3 regions of the Ancylobacter sp. TW_SC_1 genome follow, and region 2 is predicted to be linked to each of the others. Evidence: riboswitches for the same ligand, from Rfam matches in the RefSeq annotation. Region 2 holds a riboswitch; each other region holds the start of a gene.
What was found. Region 2 has a riboswitch for thiamine pyrophosphate ahead of thiD (bifunctional hydroxymethylpyrimidine kinase/phosphomethylpyrimidine kinase). Riboswitches for the same ligand answer to the same signal wherever they lie in the genome.

Region 1: linked by a shared signal. The riboswitch ahead of AC1PZ7_RS19365 (ABC transporter substrate-binding protein) and the one ahead of thiD (bifunctional hydroxymethylpyrimidine kinase/phosphomethylpyrimidine kinase) in region 2 are both predicted to bind thiamine pyrophosphate.
Region 3: linked by a shared signal. The riboswitch ahead of thiC (phosphomethylpyrimidine synthase ThiC) and the one ahead of thiD (bifunctional hydroxymethylpyrimidine kinase/phosphomethylpyrimidine kinase) in region 2 are both predicted to bind thiamine pyrophosphate.

What each region holds. Positions count from the first base shown of each region.
Region 1 is NZ_CM166365.1:4,093,616-4,099,263, reverse strand. It holds gene clcA (H(+)/Cl(-) exchange transporter ClcA) at 1-677, opposite strand, end outside; gene AC1PZ7_RS19365 (ABC transporter substrate-binding protein) at 823-1,761, opposite strand; TPP riboswitch at 1,855-1,952, opposite strand; partial or broken gene AC1PZ7_RS19360 (winged helix-turn-helix domain-containing protein) at 1,999-3,201, opposite strand; gene AC1PZ7_RS19355 (diguanylate cyclase domain-containing protein) at 3,120-4,127, opposite strand; gene AC1PZ7_RS19350 (diguanylate cyclase domain-containing protein) at 4,200-5,066, opposite strand; gene AC1PZ7_RS19345 (ABC transporter permease) at 5,243-5,648, opposite strand, start outside.
Region 2 is NZ_CM166365.1:2,580,394-2,586,041, reverse strand. It holds gene dgcA (N-acetyl-D-Glu racemase DgcA) at 1-455, shown strand, start outside; gene AC1PZ7_RS11935 (MFS transporter) at 425-1,606, opposite strand; gene thiD (bifunctional hydroxymethylpyrimidine kinase/phosphomethylpyrimidine kinase) at 1,699-2,505, opposite strand; TPP riboswitch at 2,569-2,682, opposite strand; gene AC1PZ7_RS11925 (Lrp/AsnC ligand binding domain-containing protein) at 2,809-3,045, shown strand; gene AC1PZ7_RS11920 (DMT family transporter) at 3,055-3,999, opposite strand; gene AC1PZ7_RS11915 (cytochrome b/b6 domain-containing protein) at 4,038-4,745, opposite strand; gene AC1PZ7_RS11910 (c-type cytochrome) at 4,747-5,193, opposite strand; gene AC1PZ7_RS11905 (universal stress protein) at 5,438-5,648, shown strand, end outside.
Region 3 is NZ_CM166365.1:1,587,963-1,593,610, forward strand. It holds gene thiC (phosphomethylpyrimidine synthase ThiC) at 1-1,334, opposite strand, end outside; TPP riboswitch at 1,417-1,544, opposite strand; gene AC1PZ7_RS07275 (lytic murein transglycosylase) at 1,668-2,903, shown strand; gene AC1PZ7_RS07280 (cation diffusion facilitator family transporter) at 2,908-3,795, opposite strand; gene AC1PZ7_RS07285 (sugar kinase) at 3,931-4,839, opposite strand; gene AC1PZ7_RS07290 (SDR family NAD(P)-dependent oxidoreductase) at 4,951-5,648, opposite strand, start outside.

The sequences.
Region 1 (5,648 bases), 1.5 Mb from region 2:
ACGAAGGCCGGCAGCCAGCCATAGGGGATCGCCGAGGCCTCCAGCAGCATATAGGGCGTGTTGCCGGTCAGGTACTCGGTGACGATGGCGCTGGCGATGGAGGCCAGCACCACGGCGATATAGGTGCGCGAGGAATAGGGGAACTGCCGCCGGGTTTCCTCGATGACGAACAGCACCGCCGCGAGCGGCGCGTTGAAGGCGGCGGCAAGCCCCGCCGCGCCGCCGGCCGCCAGCAGGCCGCGCATGTCCTCGCCGGACCATTTCATCAGGTCGGAGGCGGCCTTGGCGACGGAGGCGCCGATATGGATGGTCGGCCCCTCGCGGCCGAGCACCATGCCGGAGGAAAGCGACAGCAGGCCCGCAATGAATTTCACCGGCAGAACGCGATGCCAGCGCACCTCGCGCAGTCCCTCCATCGCCCCCTCGATCTCGGGCACGCCCGATCCGCTGGCTTCCGGCGCGTAGGTGCGCACCAGCCAGAGCGAGACGACGGCCATGCCGGCGGCGACGAGGGCGGCGGCGGCGTAAAGCACGAGGCCTTCGAACTGGAGCGTGGTCTGCAGGAAGGCCGGCCAGGCGGCTGTCAGCTTCTCGACGCCGACATGGAAGCCGGAGCCGAGCAGGCCGACGACCGCGCCAACCAGGATCGCCACGATGTGATATGCCCCGTTCCCCATGCCTCGACCTTCTCCCGACAAATCAGCAACCGTTTGCAATCGGTAGCATCGTCGGCCGGGGCCCGGAAGCGCGGCAGAGCATATTGTCGCCCCCGGAGCACACGTGGCCGAGGGGGCCGTTGACGGGGCGCTCCGGGGCGAATGCTCAGGGCAGGGGCGGGGCGTAGGTCGAGACCGGCTCGACCTTGTCGATGAGCTTGTGGCTCTTCATGAACTCCCCGAAGCGGGCGTAGCGTTCCGTGTCGAGGGCGGCCGGCGCGTGGGCGAAGCGGCGCAGCGTGTCGGTCCACGCGGTGCGGTTCAGCTCGTCGTCGAGCTTCGGATTGGCCGTCACGAAGGCCTGCCATGCCTCGTCGGGATGGTTGAGGACGTAGATGGTGGCGTCCTCGACCGCAGCGAGGAAGCGCTTGAGCCGCGGGTCGGCCAGCTTGTCCTTGTGGGTCACGTAGATCAGCTCGTCGAACACCGGCACGCCGTGCTCTTCGGGGTAGAAGGCGATGCCCTCCTTGCCCTCAAGCCTGATCTGGGTGAGCTCGAAATTGCGGTAGGCGCCGATCACCGCGTCGACCTTGCCGGCGACCAGCGCGGGCGAGAGGGCGAAATTGACGTTGATCATCGTCACGTCGGACGGCGTGAGCCCGGCGCTCGCCAGCATGGTGCCGAGCAGTGCGTCCTCGAAGCCCGCCACGGAATAGCCGACCGTCTTGCCCTTGAGGTCGGCGATCGACTTGACCGGGCCGTCCTTCAGCGCCACCAGCGCGGTGAGCGGGGTGGAGACCAGCGTGCCGAAGCGCACCAGCGGCAGCCCTTCCTTCACCGAGAGATAAAGGCTCGGCTGGTAGCTGACCGCCACATCCGCCTGACCGGCGGCGACGAGGCGGGGCGGGGCGGACGGATCGGCCGGCGGCACCAGCTCGACATCGAGGTCGTGGGCTTTGAAGAAGCCCTTCTCCTGCGCGATGATCAGCGGCGCGTGGTCCGGATTGACGTACCAGTCGAGCAGGACGGTGAGCTTGTCGGCGGCCGCCGCCGGGGTGAGGCCGAGCGCGAGGGCGAATGCCGTCGCGGCGAACTTGGTGAACATGGATCTCCTCCCAGTTGGAGATCCGGCGCGCGCGCTTTCGGGGGAAATCCGGCACGGGTGCCACGCATCGCGTGGATCAGGCCCCGCCGTCGCTCCGTCCCTTCGCCGGCATGACCCGGATCAGGTTCAAAGGGTCTGGCAGGTGCCATCTCAGCCCCTTCGGCCTTTCGGCCGGCGGGACACCCCTCGGACGCGCGCAGGCTAGCATCGCCGGTATGCCAGGGCAATCTGTGGGGCCTATTCTCCGCGCCAGCCGTCGAGATAGACCGTGCGCTCCACCCCGGCGAAGCGGCCGAGCCGGGCGAGTTCGGCGTCGAGCGCATTGAGCCGGCCGGTCGAGGCCCGCACGCCCGGCTCCAGCCAGAGCCGGCGCACGTCGAGCGAGCCGGCCTTGCGGTCCGCCTTCATGTCGATGCGGCCGATCAGCCGGTCGCCCTCCAGCAGCGGGAAGACGTAATAGCCATAGACCCGCCTGGGGGTCGGGACGAACACCTCGATGCGATAGGTGAATCCGAACAGCCGCTCCGCCCGGGCGCGGTCGCGCAGCAGCGGATCGAAGGGGCTGAGCACACGCAGCCGCGCCGGCGGGGCGGGCAGGGCGGCGAAATCCTCCGCGCTGCCTTTGAAGGCGTGGCTGGCGCGCGGCTTGCCGCCCTCGGCGCCCTCGACCAGCACGGGCTCCAGCCTGTGGGCGTTCGCCGCCACCCAGCCACGCGCCTCCTCCGGTCTGATCAGTCCCCAGAAGGCGGCGATCTCGCCATGGGTGGCGAAGCCGAGCCGCTCCAGCGCCGCGGTGCAGGCCCAGTCGAGGAAGGCCTCCGGGCTCACCTCGCCCGCGAAATGCCGGGCGGGGATGACGCGCTCGGTGAGGTCGTAGACCTTCTGGAAGCCCTCGCGCCCGGCAATGGCGAGCGCGCCGGTGCGCCAGTGATATTCGAGCGCGGTCTTCTCCGGGTGCCAGTTCCACCAGCCGCCGGGCGGGCGCTTTCCGGCGTCCACATCCTGCTCGAAATCGCGGGCCATCAGCCGGCCTTCGACGCGTACCCGCTCCAGCACATGGTCGACATAGCCCTCGAAGCCGTTCTCGTGCCAGGAGCGCCAGCGATCGGCCAGCGTTTAGCGCGCGCGCGCGAAGCGGTGCTTCCAGTAGCCGAAGAAAGTGTTGGGGATGATCGCCGCGTCGTGCGTCCAGTGCTCGAAGAGCGCGCCGTCCTTTTCCAGCAGCGCGGTCAGGTGCTCGCGCCTGTAGGTCGGGTTGCGCGCGAACAGGATGTGATGATGCGCGCGCTCGACGGTGGCGATGCTGTCGACCTGCACGAAGCCGAGGTCGTCGATCAGTTGCAGAAGTCCGGTCTTGGTCAGCGTTCCGCGGGGGCGGCTGAGCTGCTGCCGGGCGAGGAAGACACGTCGGGCGTCGGCGTTGGAGAGGCGGAGGGGCATGGGTCGTCGATCCGGTCGAGGTTTACGGCGACCGTTCGGCCGGTCGACTTGGCAGCGTACATCAGGGTGTCGGCGCGGCGCAGCAGCGCATCGGCGCCGATCGTCTGCCGGGTGACGGCAACGCCGATGGCCGCGCCCACGGCGAGGTTTCGTCCTTCGATGTCCATCGGCGCACAGAGCGCATCGGCGAGCATTTGCATCTCCTGCCCCGTGGGCCCTCCGGTGGGTCCGCCATGTTCCGGAGAGATGCCGCAGGCGAAGGAATGGAGCAGTACGAATTCGTCGCCACCGATGCGCGCGACGAAATGGCCGGGGGCGCTATGGGCACGCAGGCGCTCGGCGAAGCTCCGCAGCACCTGGTCGCCGATGGAGTGGCCGTGGCGGTCATTTATCGACTTGAAGCCATTGAGATCGATATAGGCGAGGCAGACGCCCTCATGCGGCGCGAACCGCTCCAGCAGCTTGCGCAGCCGGTTGTCGAAAGCCGCCCGGTTGGGCAGGCCGGTCACCACGTCGGTGTAGGCGGCCTCGATGATGCGGCGCTCGAACGCCTTGCGCTCGGAATTGTCGATGATGATCTCGATGTCGAACGTCTGGCCATTGATGACGCGGCGCTGCGTCGAGACCAGCGTGGGGATGATGTGGCCGGAGACGTGGCGCAGGTCGATCTCCTCGAGCTCGTACAGGCCGACGGTTTCCAGCGCGTGGATGCGGCGCAGCCGTTCCGGGGAGTCGAGCGCGCGCACGGTGTCGAGATACATGGGCTGGCCCTCGATCTCGTCCCAGCTGCGCCCGATCATGGCGAGGTAGGCGGGATTGGCCATGATGTACCGGGAGACGTGCTCGGCCGTGGAAATGCAGATCGCCACCGGCGAGAGCTCGAACACGTCCGCAAGCGCTTCATAGATCACGGTGCTCGGGATCATGGATCCTCACTGGATCGACGGCACGGGGATCGTCCGTCCAAGCCGGGCGCGATGCAAGCCCGCCCAAACTGGTCAGGCGTCGGCGAAGTGCTGCATTCGCACATCCACATTGCCGGCCCCGGCCTTGGCCACATACATCAGCGCGTCGGCGCGGTGGAGCAGCGTCTGGACGGCGAGCGGACCGTCGGCGATGGCGATGCCGATGGCCAGGCCGACCGCAATCGGCTGACCGTTGAGGTCCATGTCCCGGCAGGTCGCCTCGCCGAGCCGCAGGAAGTCGGCGTGGCGCTTGTCTTCGTCCATGCCGGTCGAGCGGAACAGGATGGCGAACTCGTCGCCGCCAAGTCGCCCCACGAAATGCTCGGGGCTGGCGTACTGGCGCAGCCGCCGGCCAATGCGGGTGAGCAGCCAATCCCCCACGTCGTGACCATAGAGGTCGTTGATCTTCTTGAAGCCGTTGAGGTCGATGAAGGCGAGCCCGACGCCCTCGCCCGGCTTCATTTCCGTGGCCATGCGGGCCAGCGTGTCGTTGAACGCCTTCCGGTTCGGCAGGCCGGTGATCGCGTCCGTATAGGCCGCCCGGGTGATGGCGGCCTCGAATTCCTTGCGCTCGGAATTGTCGATGATGATCTCGATGTCGAGGCTGGTGTCGTCGATGACCCGTCGTTGTGCCGAGATGAGCGTGGGAACGAGGCGGCCGGAGGCCTGGCGGATATAGACCTCCTCCAGCTTGTAGAAGCCTTCCTCCTCCAGCCTGCGCAGGCGGCGCAGGCGCTCCGGAGCATCGATCGCCGTGCCGAGGTCGAGCGCGATGGTGCGCGAGGCAATCTCCTCCCAGCTCCGCTGGATCAGCTGGAGGTAGGCCGAATTGACCTTCACGTAGCGGGATTCGACGTCGGCGGTGGTAATGCAGAAGGCGATCGGCGAAAACTCGAACATGTCGAGCAGCGCCTGGTTCAGAACATCACGTGGGATTTGCAGTTGTTGCGGCAAGATGCAGACCGTTGGGGGCTCGCCAGGGAACACTATGTCGCTTCAGCCAAGGCACGCCATTTATAATTATACTATACCTTACCCAAGGTACACATCCTTGACGCATGTCATGCGGCCGACTCTCACACTTCCGCCGTCTCCGGCGCCCAGGGCACGAGCCGCGTCAGCCCCCAGTCGACCAGCGTGAAGAGCAGGAGCGCCACTGCGAGCAACACCGCGAGCGCGGCGAACACCATGTCGGTCTGCATGCGCGCATTGGAATAGAGCATGAGATAGCCGAGCCCCGCCGAGGCGCCGACCCATTCGCCGACCACCGCGCCGATGGGCGAGACGGCCGTGGCGACGCGCAGGCCCGAGGCGAGCCCGGGCAGGGCGGCGGGGATCCGGATGTAACGCAGCGTCTTCGCCGTGCCCGCCCCGCTCAGCCGGGCGAGGTCCACGAGACCCTGCTCGGTGCGGGCGAGCCCGTCATGGAAGGCGGAGGCGACGGGGAAGAAGATGATGAGGCTCGCCATCACGATCTTCGAG
Region 2 (5,648 bases):
ATGAGGGCTGGACGCCCGGTGATCTCGCGGAAAATCTCGCCGCCTGCGCGCAGGCCGGCGTCGAGCTGGTCGAGCAGCCCCTGCCGGCGGCGCAGGACGAGCTCCTGGCGCGGATCGCGCGCCCCGTCCCGGTCTGCGCGGATGAGAGCGCGCATGGGCTGGACAGCCTCCCCGGCCTCATCGGCCGCTACGATGTGCTCAACATCAAGCTCGACAAGACCGGCGGCCTGACCGAGGCGATCGCGCTGGCCCGCGCCGCGCAGGCGGCCGGCCTCGACATCATGGTCGGCTGCATGGTCGCGACCTCGCTCGCCATGGCCCCCGCGCTGCTGCTCACGCCGCTGGCGCGGTTCGTCGACCTCGACGGCCCGCTGCTGCTGGCCGCCGACCGCACCCCGGCCCTGCGCTATGAGGGCAGCGTCGTCTACCCGCCCGATCCCGCGCTCTGGGGCTGACCGGCGCCGGCCCAGGCGACGATGGCCAGCAGCGTGCCGAGGGCGGCAAGCCCCGCCGAGGCAAAGAACGCCGCCGCGCCGAAACTCTGCCACAACGGGCCCGAGGCGAGTGTGGCCCCGGCCATGGCGACCGCCGTCGCCCAGGCTGCCATGGCCTGCACGCTGGCGCCGCGCCCCGGCGGCGCGTGGCGGGCGACGAGTTCGACCGTGCCGAGATAGGTGCAGCCGAAGGTCAGTGCGTGCAGCGGCTGGAGCAGCAGCAGAAGCAGCAGCGGCGGGTCGAACGCCATCCCGCCGAAACGAAGAACGCCGGCGAGGCCGCCGAGCAGGAGCAGGCGCTCCGGCCCGAGCCGGCGCGTCACCGGCGTGCCGAAATGGAACAGCACCACCTCGGCCAGCACGCCGAGCGACCACAGCAGGCCGATCACCGTGTCGGACAGCCCCTTGCCGTGCCACTGGATGGAGGCGAAGGCATAGAGCACCGCGTGCGACCCCTGCACCAGCGCCGCCGCCGCCAGACCGACGAACAGCACCGGCGCCAGTCCGGCCAGCGCATGGCGCGCTTCCGCCGTCGCGGCGCGCGGCGGCTGCTTCACCTCCTCGAGGGTCGCCGCCGCCAGCGCCGCCGCGAGGCTCGCCGCGACGATGAGCCAGATCACCGTGTCGTGCGGCACGGCGCCGAGGACGAGCCCGCCGAGCAGTCCGCCGGCCACCAGATTGCCGCCGATGAAGGCCATCGAGCCCCACAGCCGCACGCGTCCGTAGTCGATCAGCCCCTCGCGGCGGCGCGCCACTGCATAGGCATCGAGCACCGGCAGGCTGGGCTGCCAGAAGGCGGCGGCAAGCCCGAGCCCGACGAGGATCAGTGTCGCGTTGGGGGCGAGGACGATGCCGACGAAGCACAGCGCCGTGGCGCAGGAATAGCCGATCAGCGTCGCGCGCGGCCGGCCGCTGCGGTCGGCGAGCAGTCCGCCCACCGGCATGGTGACGAGGCGCACCGATTGCGGCACGGCGAGCGCGAGCGCGATCATCGCCGCGTCGAAGCCGCGCGCTTCCAGCCAGATCGGGAAGAACGGCATGAAGACGCCGATGCCGAAGAACAGCCCGGCATAGACGGCGGCAATGGCATGGCGTGGGGCGATGACGGGCACGCGGCTACTCGCGGGATTCGCCGCCTCGATAGCAGGCGCGGGGCCGGCTTACGAGGCCTCAGTGGCCAGCGCCGCCGCGAACCGCGAAAACCTCACCACCAGGCGTGGAAGTGATGCACCGGGCCGTGGCCCCGCCCGATGGTCAGTTCCTCGGAGCGCGCGAGGGCGCGGGTGAGATAGTCCTTCGCCGCCTCGACCGCCGCGCGCAGAGGCAGGCCCTTGGCAAGGCCGGCGGCGATGGCGGAGGAGAGCGTGCAGCCCGTGCCGTGCGTGTTGCGAGTGACAATGCGCGGCGCGCTGAGTTCGAGAAAGCCATCGGCGTCGAGCAGCACGTCGACGCTGTCCGGCCCCTCGCCATGGCCGCCCTTGACGAGCACCGCGCGCGGCCCGAACGCCAGCAGCCGCTCGGCCTGAGCCCGCACCGTCGCGAGATCCTCGGCCGGCTCTTCGTCGAGCAGTGCCGCCGCCTCGGGCAGGTTCGGCGTGATCAGGAGCGCCCGCGGCAACAGCTCGCGGCGCAGCGTCTCGATGGCCTCGGGCACCAGCAGCCGGTCGCCCGAGGCGGCGATCATCACCGGGTCGAGCACCACGGTCGACACGCCATGGCGCACGAGGCCGGACGCCACCTCGGTGATCGCTTCGGGACGCGACAGCATGCCGATCTTCACCGCGTCCACGTCGAGATCGGAGAAGACCGCGTCGATCTGCGCGGCGATGAAGGCCGGCGGAACGTCGTGGATGCCGGTCACGCCGAGCGTGTTCTGCGCCGTGAGCGCGGTGATGACGCTGGCGCCATACACGCAGAGCGCCGAGAAGGTCTTGAGATCGGCCTGGATGCCGGCGCCGCCGCCGGAATCCGAACCCGCCATCGTCACCGCGATCGGTGTGGAACCGCCCATGCTACGCCTCTCTCGCCGCATCGAGGCCGGAAGCGTCCCCGTCGGGGGGCACATGGCCGCCCCGGACGTGCGCGATCCGTTTCCTCCGCCGGCATGACCCGGATCAGGTTCGTGGGTTGGCTGAACGCCTCTCAGCCCATCCGCGCCTCAACGCCACGGGCACCCCAACGAGATCGTCCCGCGAGCGATAGGCGAAGCCGCGCGCCCGCGCAAGCCGGGCTCGTCCCGGGCGGCCGAGGGGGTTGCGCGCGAACCGGCGTTCTGTTCCTTATCGGCCTCCCGCCCCGAAGCCGGAACGCCGCGATGGTCCCTTTCTTCATGCAGATCAAATGTCACCTCGGCCGCTCCTACGAGGTGGCGAACGCCATCGCCGACGCGGAGATCGCCTCGGAAATCTACTCGACCGCCGGCGAGTTCGACCTGTTGGTCAAGTTCTACGTGCCCGAGGGCGCCGACATCGGCCATTTCGTGAACGAGAAGGTGCAGCAGTTCCCGGGCATCCAAGACACCCGCACCATCATCACCTTCAAGGCGTTCTGACGTCGCGCCTCAGGCCGTCGGCCCGGCGGGCGGCGTCGCCGCCTCCTCGGCCCGGCTGCGGTCGATGCCGAGCCGGCGCTCGCGCCAGATGACGAAGAGCCCGGCCCCGATCACGATGGCCGCGCCGAGCACGACGAGCACCGGCGGAATCTCGGCGAACAGGATGAAGCCGAGCAGCAGCGACCACAGCATCGCCGAATAGGCGAACGGCGCCACCACCGAGGCCGGGGCGTAGCGGTAGCTCTCGGTCAGCAGGATCTGGCCGACCCCGCCGAGGAAGCCGATCGCCAGCAGCAGCACGGCCTCCCGCGCGCTCGGCAGCACCCAGCCCCAGCCGGCGGTGGCGAGCCCGGCAATGGCCGCCAGCGCCTGGAAATAGAACACGATGGCCGCGGTCGATTCGGTCTGCGTCAGCCGCCGCACCTGGACCATCGCCCCGGCCGTGCAACTCGCGCCGAGCAGCGCGAAGAGCGCGCCGAACATGTGTTCCGGGGTATCGAACGAGCCCGACATATGCGGCCAGAGCATCACCACCACGCCGCCGAGCCCCACCGTCACCGCCGCCCAGCGATAGGCCTGCACCCGCTCGCGCAGCACGATCGCCGCGAGGACGACGGTGAGCAGCGGTGTGGCGAAGCCGATGGCGGTCGCATCCGCCAGCGGGATCCGCGCCAGCGCGGCAAAGCCCAGGCTCATGGCGCAGACGCCGATGGTGCCGCGCGCGATATGGCCGAACGGATGGGCGGTGCGCACCGCCGCGCTGATCTCGCCGCGCCAGGCGAGCAGCGCCATGAGCGGAAACAGGGCGAAGAAGGAGCGCGAGAACACCACTTCGCCAGTCGGAACATGTTCCGAGACGATACGGACGAGGGCCGACATGATGGTGAAAAGGAACGTCGCGCTGATCTGAAGCGCGATGCCCTTGAGCGCGTGCATGATGGCGCCATGGAGCACGAGTCCGCCCCGCCCGCAAGCGGGACGGACCCGTCATTTCAGGGGAAGGGATCACCGCCCGCCAGCGCGATGCCGCCGAACACCACGGCGACCGCGGCCGCGAGGCAGGCCAATGCCGCTCCGACGGCACCGGGCGTGGCCGGCGCGCGGTCGGCGTAGTCCCCGGCCGGCTTGCGGCCGCTGATCATGGCGCGGATCAGGTTGTCCCTGCCGAACAGCGAATAGACGAGGTTCGCCGCCACATGCAGGCCGATCAGCCACAGCAGGACCGGGTAGAGCCGCTGGTGCCAGACCGAGGCGCTGCGGATGGTCTCGTCGCTGACCGTCGCCGTCATCGGCGCGTAGACCGTGATGTCGTCGCTGGTGAACAGCCCGCTCAGCGCCTGCGCCGCGACCATGATCAGCAGCGCCGCGACCATCCAGCCGCCGAGCGGGTTGTGACCGAGATAATGCGGCGGACGTCCGCGCAGCAGTCTCTCCCCATAGCGCAGCCCCGCCGCCGGCCCGCGCAGGAAGCCGGCGAAGCGCGCCGTCGAGCCACCGACGAGGCCCCACAGCAGGCGGAACACGACCACCACCAGCACGGCAAGCCCGTTCCACTGGTGCCAGACGAGATCGGCGTCGCCGTAATACCGGCTCGCGAAAGCGAGGCCGACCAGCGCCGCCAGCCCCCATTTGGCGATCCGCGTCGGCAGGTCCCACGCCAGCACGCCGGCCGGCGCGGGCGAATCGGTACGCGCGCTCACGTCACTTCTTCTGGCGGAAGGTGTCGTGGCAGGTTCCGCAGGTGCGGATCACGCCGGGGAAGTTCGCCTTGAAGCTGGCCTCGTCGGTGATCGCGGCACGGGCAGCGGCGGCATCGCTGCCGAGCTTGGCGAAGAGCGCCTCGAATTCGGGCGTCTTGGTCCACACCGTCTCCAGCGCCTCGGTATCCGGGCCGGGCCCGGAGCCCAGCGGGAAAAGCGTCGGCAGGACCTTGGCATTCTTGACATAGGTGTCGAGCGCCGCCTGCACGGCCGCGAGATCGAACGGCGTGTTCCCGCGCAGCATTCCGCCGACGGGCTTGGTCACGCTGCCGAACTCCTTCAGCAGGGTCTGTCGTTCCTTCACGACGTCGGACTGGGCGACCACCGCGGTGGTCGCGACGGCAGTGAAGATGGCGATTGCACCGGCAATCGTCAGGCGACGCGACATGAAAAGCTCCCTCATCGACGTGCTGCGACGCAGCACATACCCCGCCACCTTATTGTCGCTCCAGACAATGACAATCGGCAGGAAGTCGCGTTCGCGCGCTCGTGAAGGGAACGTCAGATCCTGCCGGATGAGGTATGGTGAATACCTAATGCCTCTTGCGGATCGTGGTTTTCCGCATTTTCATTGGCAGGCTCTAACCCTACGTAAAAATCAATAACCGTTGTCACGAGAGAGAGAAGCGCCCATGTCCATCCGCACAATTCTCCTGCACGCTGCGCCCGACTCTGGCTTCAATGATCGTCTCGCCCTTGCCATCGCTCTCGCGCGTCAGTCCGGCGCCAGCCTGAAGGCGCTCTACACGCTCTACCCCGCCGGCGTTCCGCGCGTCGGCCGCGCCCTCTCGATCTATGTGAACGAACTGGTGCATGAGGCGAAGGAGAAGGAAGCCGGCCTCA
Region 3 (5,648 bases), 990 kb from region 2:
ATATCCGTGGTCAGCGGCCCGAGCGTATAGAAGGGCGCCTCGCCGCAGACAGCCAGCTGCTTGTCCATGTTGGCCTTGATCTTGTGCATCGGCACATGGCCGGGGCCTTCGATCATCACCTGGCAGTCGTTTTCCCACGCGATCCTGGTCAGTTCGCCCAGCGTCTCCAGTTCGGCGAACTGCGCCGCGTCGTTGGCGTCGGCGATGGAGCCGGGGCGCAGCCCGTCGCCGAGCGAGAAGGTGACGTCATAGGCCCGCATGATCTCGCAGATCTCGGCGAAACGCTCGTAGAGGAAGCTCTCGCGGTGATGGGCGAGGCACCACTTGGCCATGATCGAGCCGCCGCGCGAGACGATGCCAGTCACGCGCTTCGCGGTCAGCGGCACATAGGGCAGGCGCACCCCGGCATGGATGGTGAAATAGTCCACGCCCTGCTCGGCCTGCTCGACCAGCGTGTCGCGGAACACCTCCCAGGTGAGGTCCTCGGCGACGCCGCCGACCTTCTCCAGCGCCTGGTAGATCGGCACCGTTCCGATCGGCACCGGCGCGTTGCGCACGATCCATTCGCGGATGTTGTGGATGTTGCGCCCGGTGGAGAGGTCCATCACCGTGTCGGCACCCCAGCGTATCGCCCACACCATCTTGTCCACTTCGTCCGCCACCGACGAGGTGACGGCCGAATTGCCGATATTGGCGTTGATCTTGACGAGGAAGTTGCGGCCGATCGCCATCGGCTCGAGCTCGCCATGATTGATGTTGGCGGGGATGACGGCACGCCCGCGCGCCACCTCGTCGCGCACGAATTCCGGCGTCACGACATCCGGGATCGCCGCGCCGAAATCCTCGCCGTCGCGGATGATCTCGCCGATGCGCTCGCGCAGGCCGTTCTCGCGCAGGGCGACATATTCCATCTCCGGGGTGACGATGCCGGCCCGCGCATAGGCCATCTGGGTCACAGCGCCGGCTTTGGCCCGCAGCGGGCGGTGGTGGAGCGGGAAGGGCGTCACCAGCCTGTCGTCGCCGACATGGCCGTTGTCCTCCGGCTTCACCCGGCGCCCGTCGTACTCCTCAACATCTGCGCGCGCGCGGACCCAGGCGTCACGCGGGCGCGCGAGGCCGGCGGCGATGTCGATGGCCGCGCTCTCGTCGGTATAGGGGCCGGAGGCATCGTAGACGGCGAGGTTGGGCTCGTTGGCGGAAGGGTGCAGCAGGATTTCGCGGAACGGCACGCGAAAGCCGCGCGCCGGGCAGTCGGCATAGATGCGCCGCGAGCCGGGAATGGGCCCGGTGGCGACGCCGATGGTGCCGGTGTCTTTCAGGTTTTTGGTCGTCATGATGGATCTCCAGAACCGATGGTCGGGGAGATCCGGGTGTTTGACGTTGGGGAAGGATGGCGATGTGCGACACGCGCGCGACACGCCATTCGGTTCCGATCCCTTCGCCGGCATGACCCGGATCAGGTTCGAAGGGTCATCGCGTTGCCTTGCCCTGCGGCGTGGCCGGCGCTCTCTCAGCCCCCTAGCGGGGCTCCCCTTGGAACGGGTCGATAGTCGACCAAAGTCGCCCGCCGGTCAATTCCGCGGCGCCCCGTCACCCTGCCGCCGCCGCATTTCCTGTAGATTGCTGATTCGTGAGGAAACGACGCATCGAGCCATCGGGGAGTGCCCATGCGCAGCTTGAAGACTTCGCTCCGGAAGGTTGCCATCGCGGCGGCGGTCATCGCGCCGTTCGCCTTTCCGGTAGCGGCATCCGCCCAGCAGAGCTGCGGCAATAACGGTGCCGGCTTCGACCAGTGGCTGGCCGGCTTCAAGCAGCAGGCGGTGGCGCAGGGCGTCTCGCCGCGCACCGTGGCCGCGGCGCTGAACGGCGTGACCTACGCGCCCGACATCGTCGGCACCGACCGCGGGCAGAAGGTGTTCGGGCAGAGCTTCTTCCAGTTTTCCGACCGCATGGTCGCCAATTACCGCATCCAGCAGGGCCGCCAGCAGATCCAGAAGAACCCGGCGCTGTTCAGCCGGATCGAGCAGACCTTCGGGGTACCGGGGGCGGTGCTGGTCGCCTTCTGGGGGCTGGAGACCGATTTCGGCGCCTTCATGGGCGACAAGCAGACGATTCGCTCGGTGGCCTCGCTCGCCTGGGACTGCCGGCGGGCGGAGATGTTCCGCACCCAGCTGATGGCGGCGCTGAAGATCATCGACCGCGGCGATCTGACCGCGCAGACCATGCGCGGCCCGTGGGCGGGTGAACTCGGCCAGTTCCAGTTCCTGCCCGACCACTATCTCAATTACGGCGTCGACTTCGACGGCGACGGCCGGGTCGACCTGATCCGCTCGGCGCCCGACGCGCTCGCCTCGGCCGCCAACTATATCCGCGCGCTCGGCTGGAAGGCCGGCCAGCCCTGGCTGGAGGAAGTGCGCGTGCCGCCCAACCTCCCCTGGGACCAGGCGGACCTCGCCGTCAAGCATCCGCGCGCCCAATGGGCGAAGGCGGGCGTGGTGCGGGCCGGCGGTGGTCAGCTTCCCGCCGACCAGCTTCCCGCCTCGCTGCTGCTGCCGATGGGGCGCAACGGCCCGGCCTTTCTCGTCTATCCGAATTTCGACGTCTTCACCGAGTGGAACAACTCGCTCGTCTACGCGACCTCGGCGGCCTATCTGGCCGCCCGCGTCGCCGGCGCCGGCCCGTTCAATCGCGGCCAGGGCGACAGGATTCCGGTGCTGTCCATGGCGCAGGTGAAGGAGCTGCAGACCCTGCTCAATGCGCGCGGCCACCATGTCGGGCGCATCGACGGCATCACCGGCGCGGCGACGCGGCAGGCGGTCAAAGTCGAGCAGATGCGCCTCGGCCTGCCGGCCGATTCCTACCCCACGCCGGACCTACTGGCGGCGCTGCGGACGGGGCGCTGAGGCGTCAGATCACCGGTATGCCGTGCTGCTTGGCCTTGGCCTCCGGCTCGACATGGATGTTGACCAGCACGCCGGCGACGGCGGCCTCCAGCGCGTCCTCGATCCGGTCGCAGATGGCGTGCGCCTCGCTCACCGGCATGTCGCCGGGCACCACGAGGTGGAAGTCGACGAAGATCATGCGCCCGGCCTGGCGCGTGCGCAGATCGTGTGCCTCGATGGCGCCGGTCGCCTCCGCCGCGATGAGATGGCGGATGCGGCCCAGCGTCTCGGCCGGCACCGCCTGGTCCATCAGTCCGCCGACGCTCTCCTTCAGCACCGACCAGCCCGACCACAGGATGTTGACGGCGACCAGGCCGGCAAGGACGAGGTCGAGCCGGTCCCAGCCGGACGCCGCGGCGATGGCGACGCCCGCGAGCACGCCGGCGGACGAGGCGACGTCGGTGATCAGATGGCGGCCATCGGCGACCAGCGCCGGCGAGCGGGCGCGCCGGCCCGCGCGCAGCAGCACCACGCACCAGACCGCGTTGACCACGGTCGCGCCGGCATTGACCAGCAGGCCGTGCAGCGGCGCGTCGAGTGGGCGCGGATCCTGCCAGCCGATATACACCTCGCGGAAGATCGAAATGGCGGCGACGACGATGAGCACGCCGACGATGACGGCGGAGAAATACTCGGCCTTGGCATAGCCATAGGGGTGGGCCGCGTCGGCCGGCTTGGCGCTCACCCGGAGCGCGATCACGGCGGCGACGGAGGTGGCGACGTTGACGATGCTCTCCAGGGCGTCGGAATAGAGCGCGACGCTGCCGGTGAGCAGGAAGGCGGCGTATTTCAGCCCGAGCACCAGCAGGCTGATGCCGACATTGATCATTGCAATCCGCGAGGACTGAGCCATCGGCGCCATACCCGTTCCGGCGCCGCGCGCCCGCTGTCGGACCGATTAGTGGGTCGTGCCAGGAAAATCAAGCAAGTCCAATGACTTGCAAGTCATTCGCAGAAGCGTTCGCAGCGCGCTTTCGCGTTGCCGCGCTCAGGCATTGGCATGGCGCGGCAGGATCGCGCCGCGATGGCGGATGACGCGGCCGGCGAGCTGGTGGCCGGCCTCTGCCGCCGCCGCCGGGGCCTCGCCGCCGAGGCGGGCGGCGAGGTAGGCCGCGTTGAAGCTGTCGCCCGCCGCCGTGGTGTCCACCGGCTCGACCGGCTGTGGGATCGGCACGAATTGCGAGGTGCCGCCGGCAACGACCAGCGCGCCCTCCGCGCCGTTCTTCACGACGATTTCCTGCACGCCGAAGGTGCCGAGGCGGTCGGCGGTGGCGGCCGGCGAGCCGTCGCCCCACAGCGTCACCTCGTCCTCGAAGGTCGGCAGCGCGATGGTGGTACGCTTGAGCGCCTGCGCATAGACGGCGCGGGCGCGGGCGATGTCGCCCTTCCAGTTCCGCGGGCGGAAATTGCCGTCGAAGACGATGCGTGCGCCCTGCTCGCGGGCGAATTCCAGCGTCGCGAACAGCCGGCCGAGGCCGGCATTGGAATAGAGCGAGAGGGTTATGCCGGAGAGGTAGACCAGATTCGCCTCGATCATCGCCTCGGCCACGGTCTCCCAGCCGGGCAGCTCGAACAATTCGCGCGCCGGGGCGCTGTCGCGCCAATAGGTGAAGGAGCGCTCGCCCTGGGCGTCGGTGTCGATGAGGTAGAGACCCGCCGTGCGGCCGGGCACGCGCAGCATCAGCTCCGTGCCGACGCCTTCGCCCTGCGCCGAGGCGCGGATCGCATCGGAATAGCGGTCGTCGCCGAGCGCGGTCGCGTAGGCGGTGTCGACGCCGGCGCGGGCGAGATAGACGGCGGTGTTGAAGGTGTCGCCGCCGAGCGACAGCCCGAAGCGACCATCGGCGCCACGGGAGAGCTCGACCATGACTTCGCCGATCGAGATTACCTTGGCCATGACGCTTCCTCCGTAGAACTTCGATTCGCGCCGGAGGGTCGCCCCATTCCCGGCCGGAGGCAAGCGTCGGCCGGTTCCGCGCCCCGCCCAGGCGGGACGCGGAAGGCGATGTCAGAACTGGACGCCGCGGGTCAGCGCGCCATCGACGACGAGGTTGGTGCCGTAGATGAAGCTTGCCGCCGGGCTCGCCAGGAAGACGGCGGCGTTGGCGATTTCCTGCGGCGTGGCCATGCGGCCGGTGGGGTTCAGCGCCAGCGCCTCGGCATACAGGGCCGGGTTGCCGTCCTTGATCTGGTTCCAGATGCCGCCGGCGAAATAGGTGTTGCCGGGCGACACCGTGTTGGCACGGATCTTCTTCGGCGCGAGCTGGAAGGCGAGCCCCTGCGTGTAGTGGATCAGCGCGGCCTTGAACACGCCGTAGGGACCGGCGGCGAAGTCGATCTCGCGGCCCGACACCGACGAGATGGCGACGATCGAGGCGGCGTCGCTCTTTTCCAGATAGGGCAGCGCGGCATTCACCAGCCGGACCGTGCCCATGAGGTCGGTGTCGAAGCCCTTCTTCCAGTGTTCCTCGTCATTGCCGACGGCAAGCGCGCTGACATTGGCGATGACGATGTCCAGCCCGCCGAACGCGCCGGCCGCCTTCTCTACGAACGCGGCGAGGGCGGGACCGTCGGCGACGTCGGCGCCGGCGCCGAGCGTGGTCACGCCCGTTTCGGCCAGCTTCGCGGCGGTGGCTTCGGCCTCGGCGGCATTGCGGCTGCAGATCGCGACATGGCAGCCTTCAGCGGCGAGCGTCTCGGCGATGG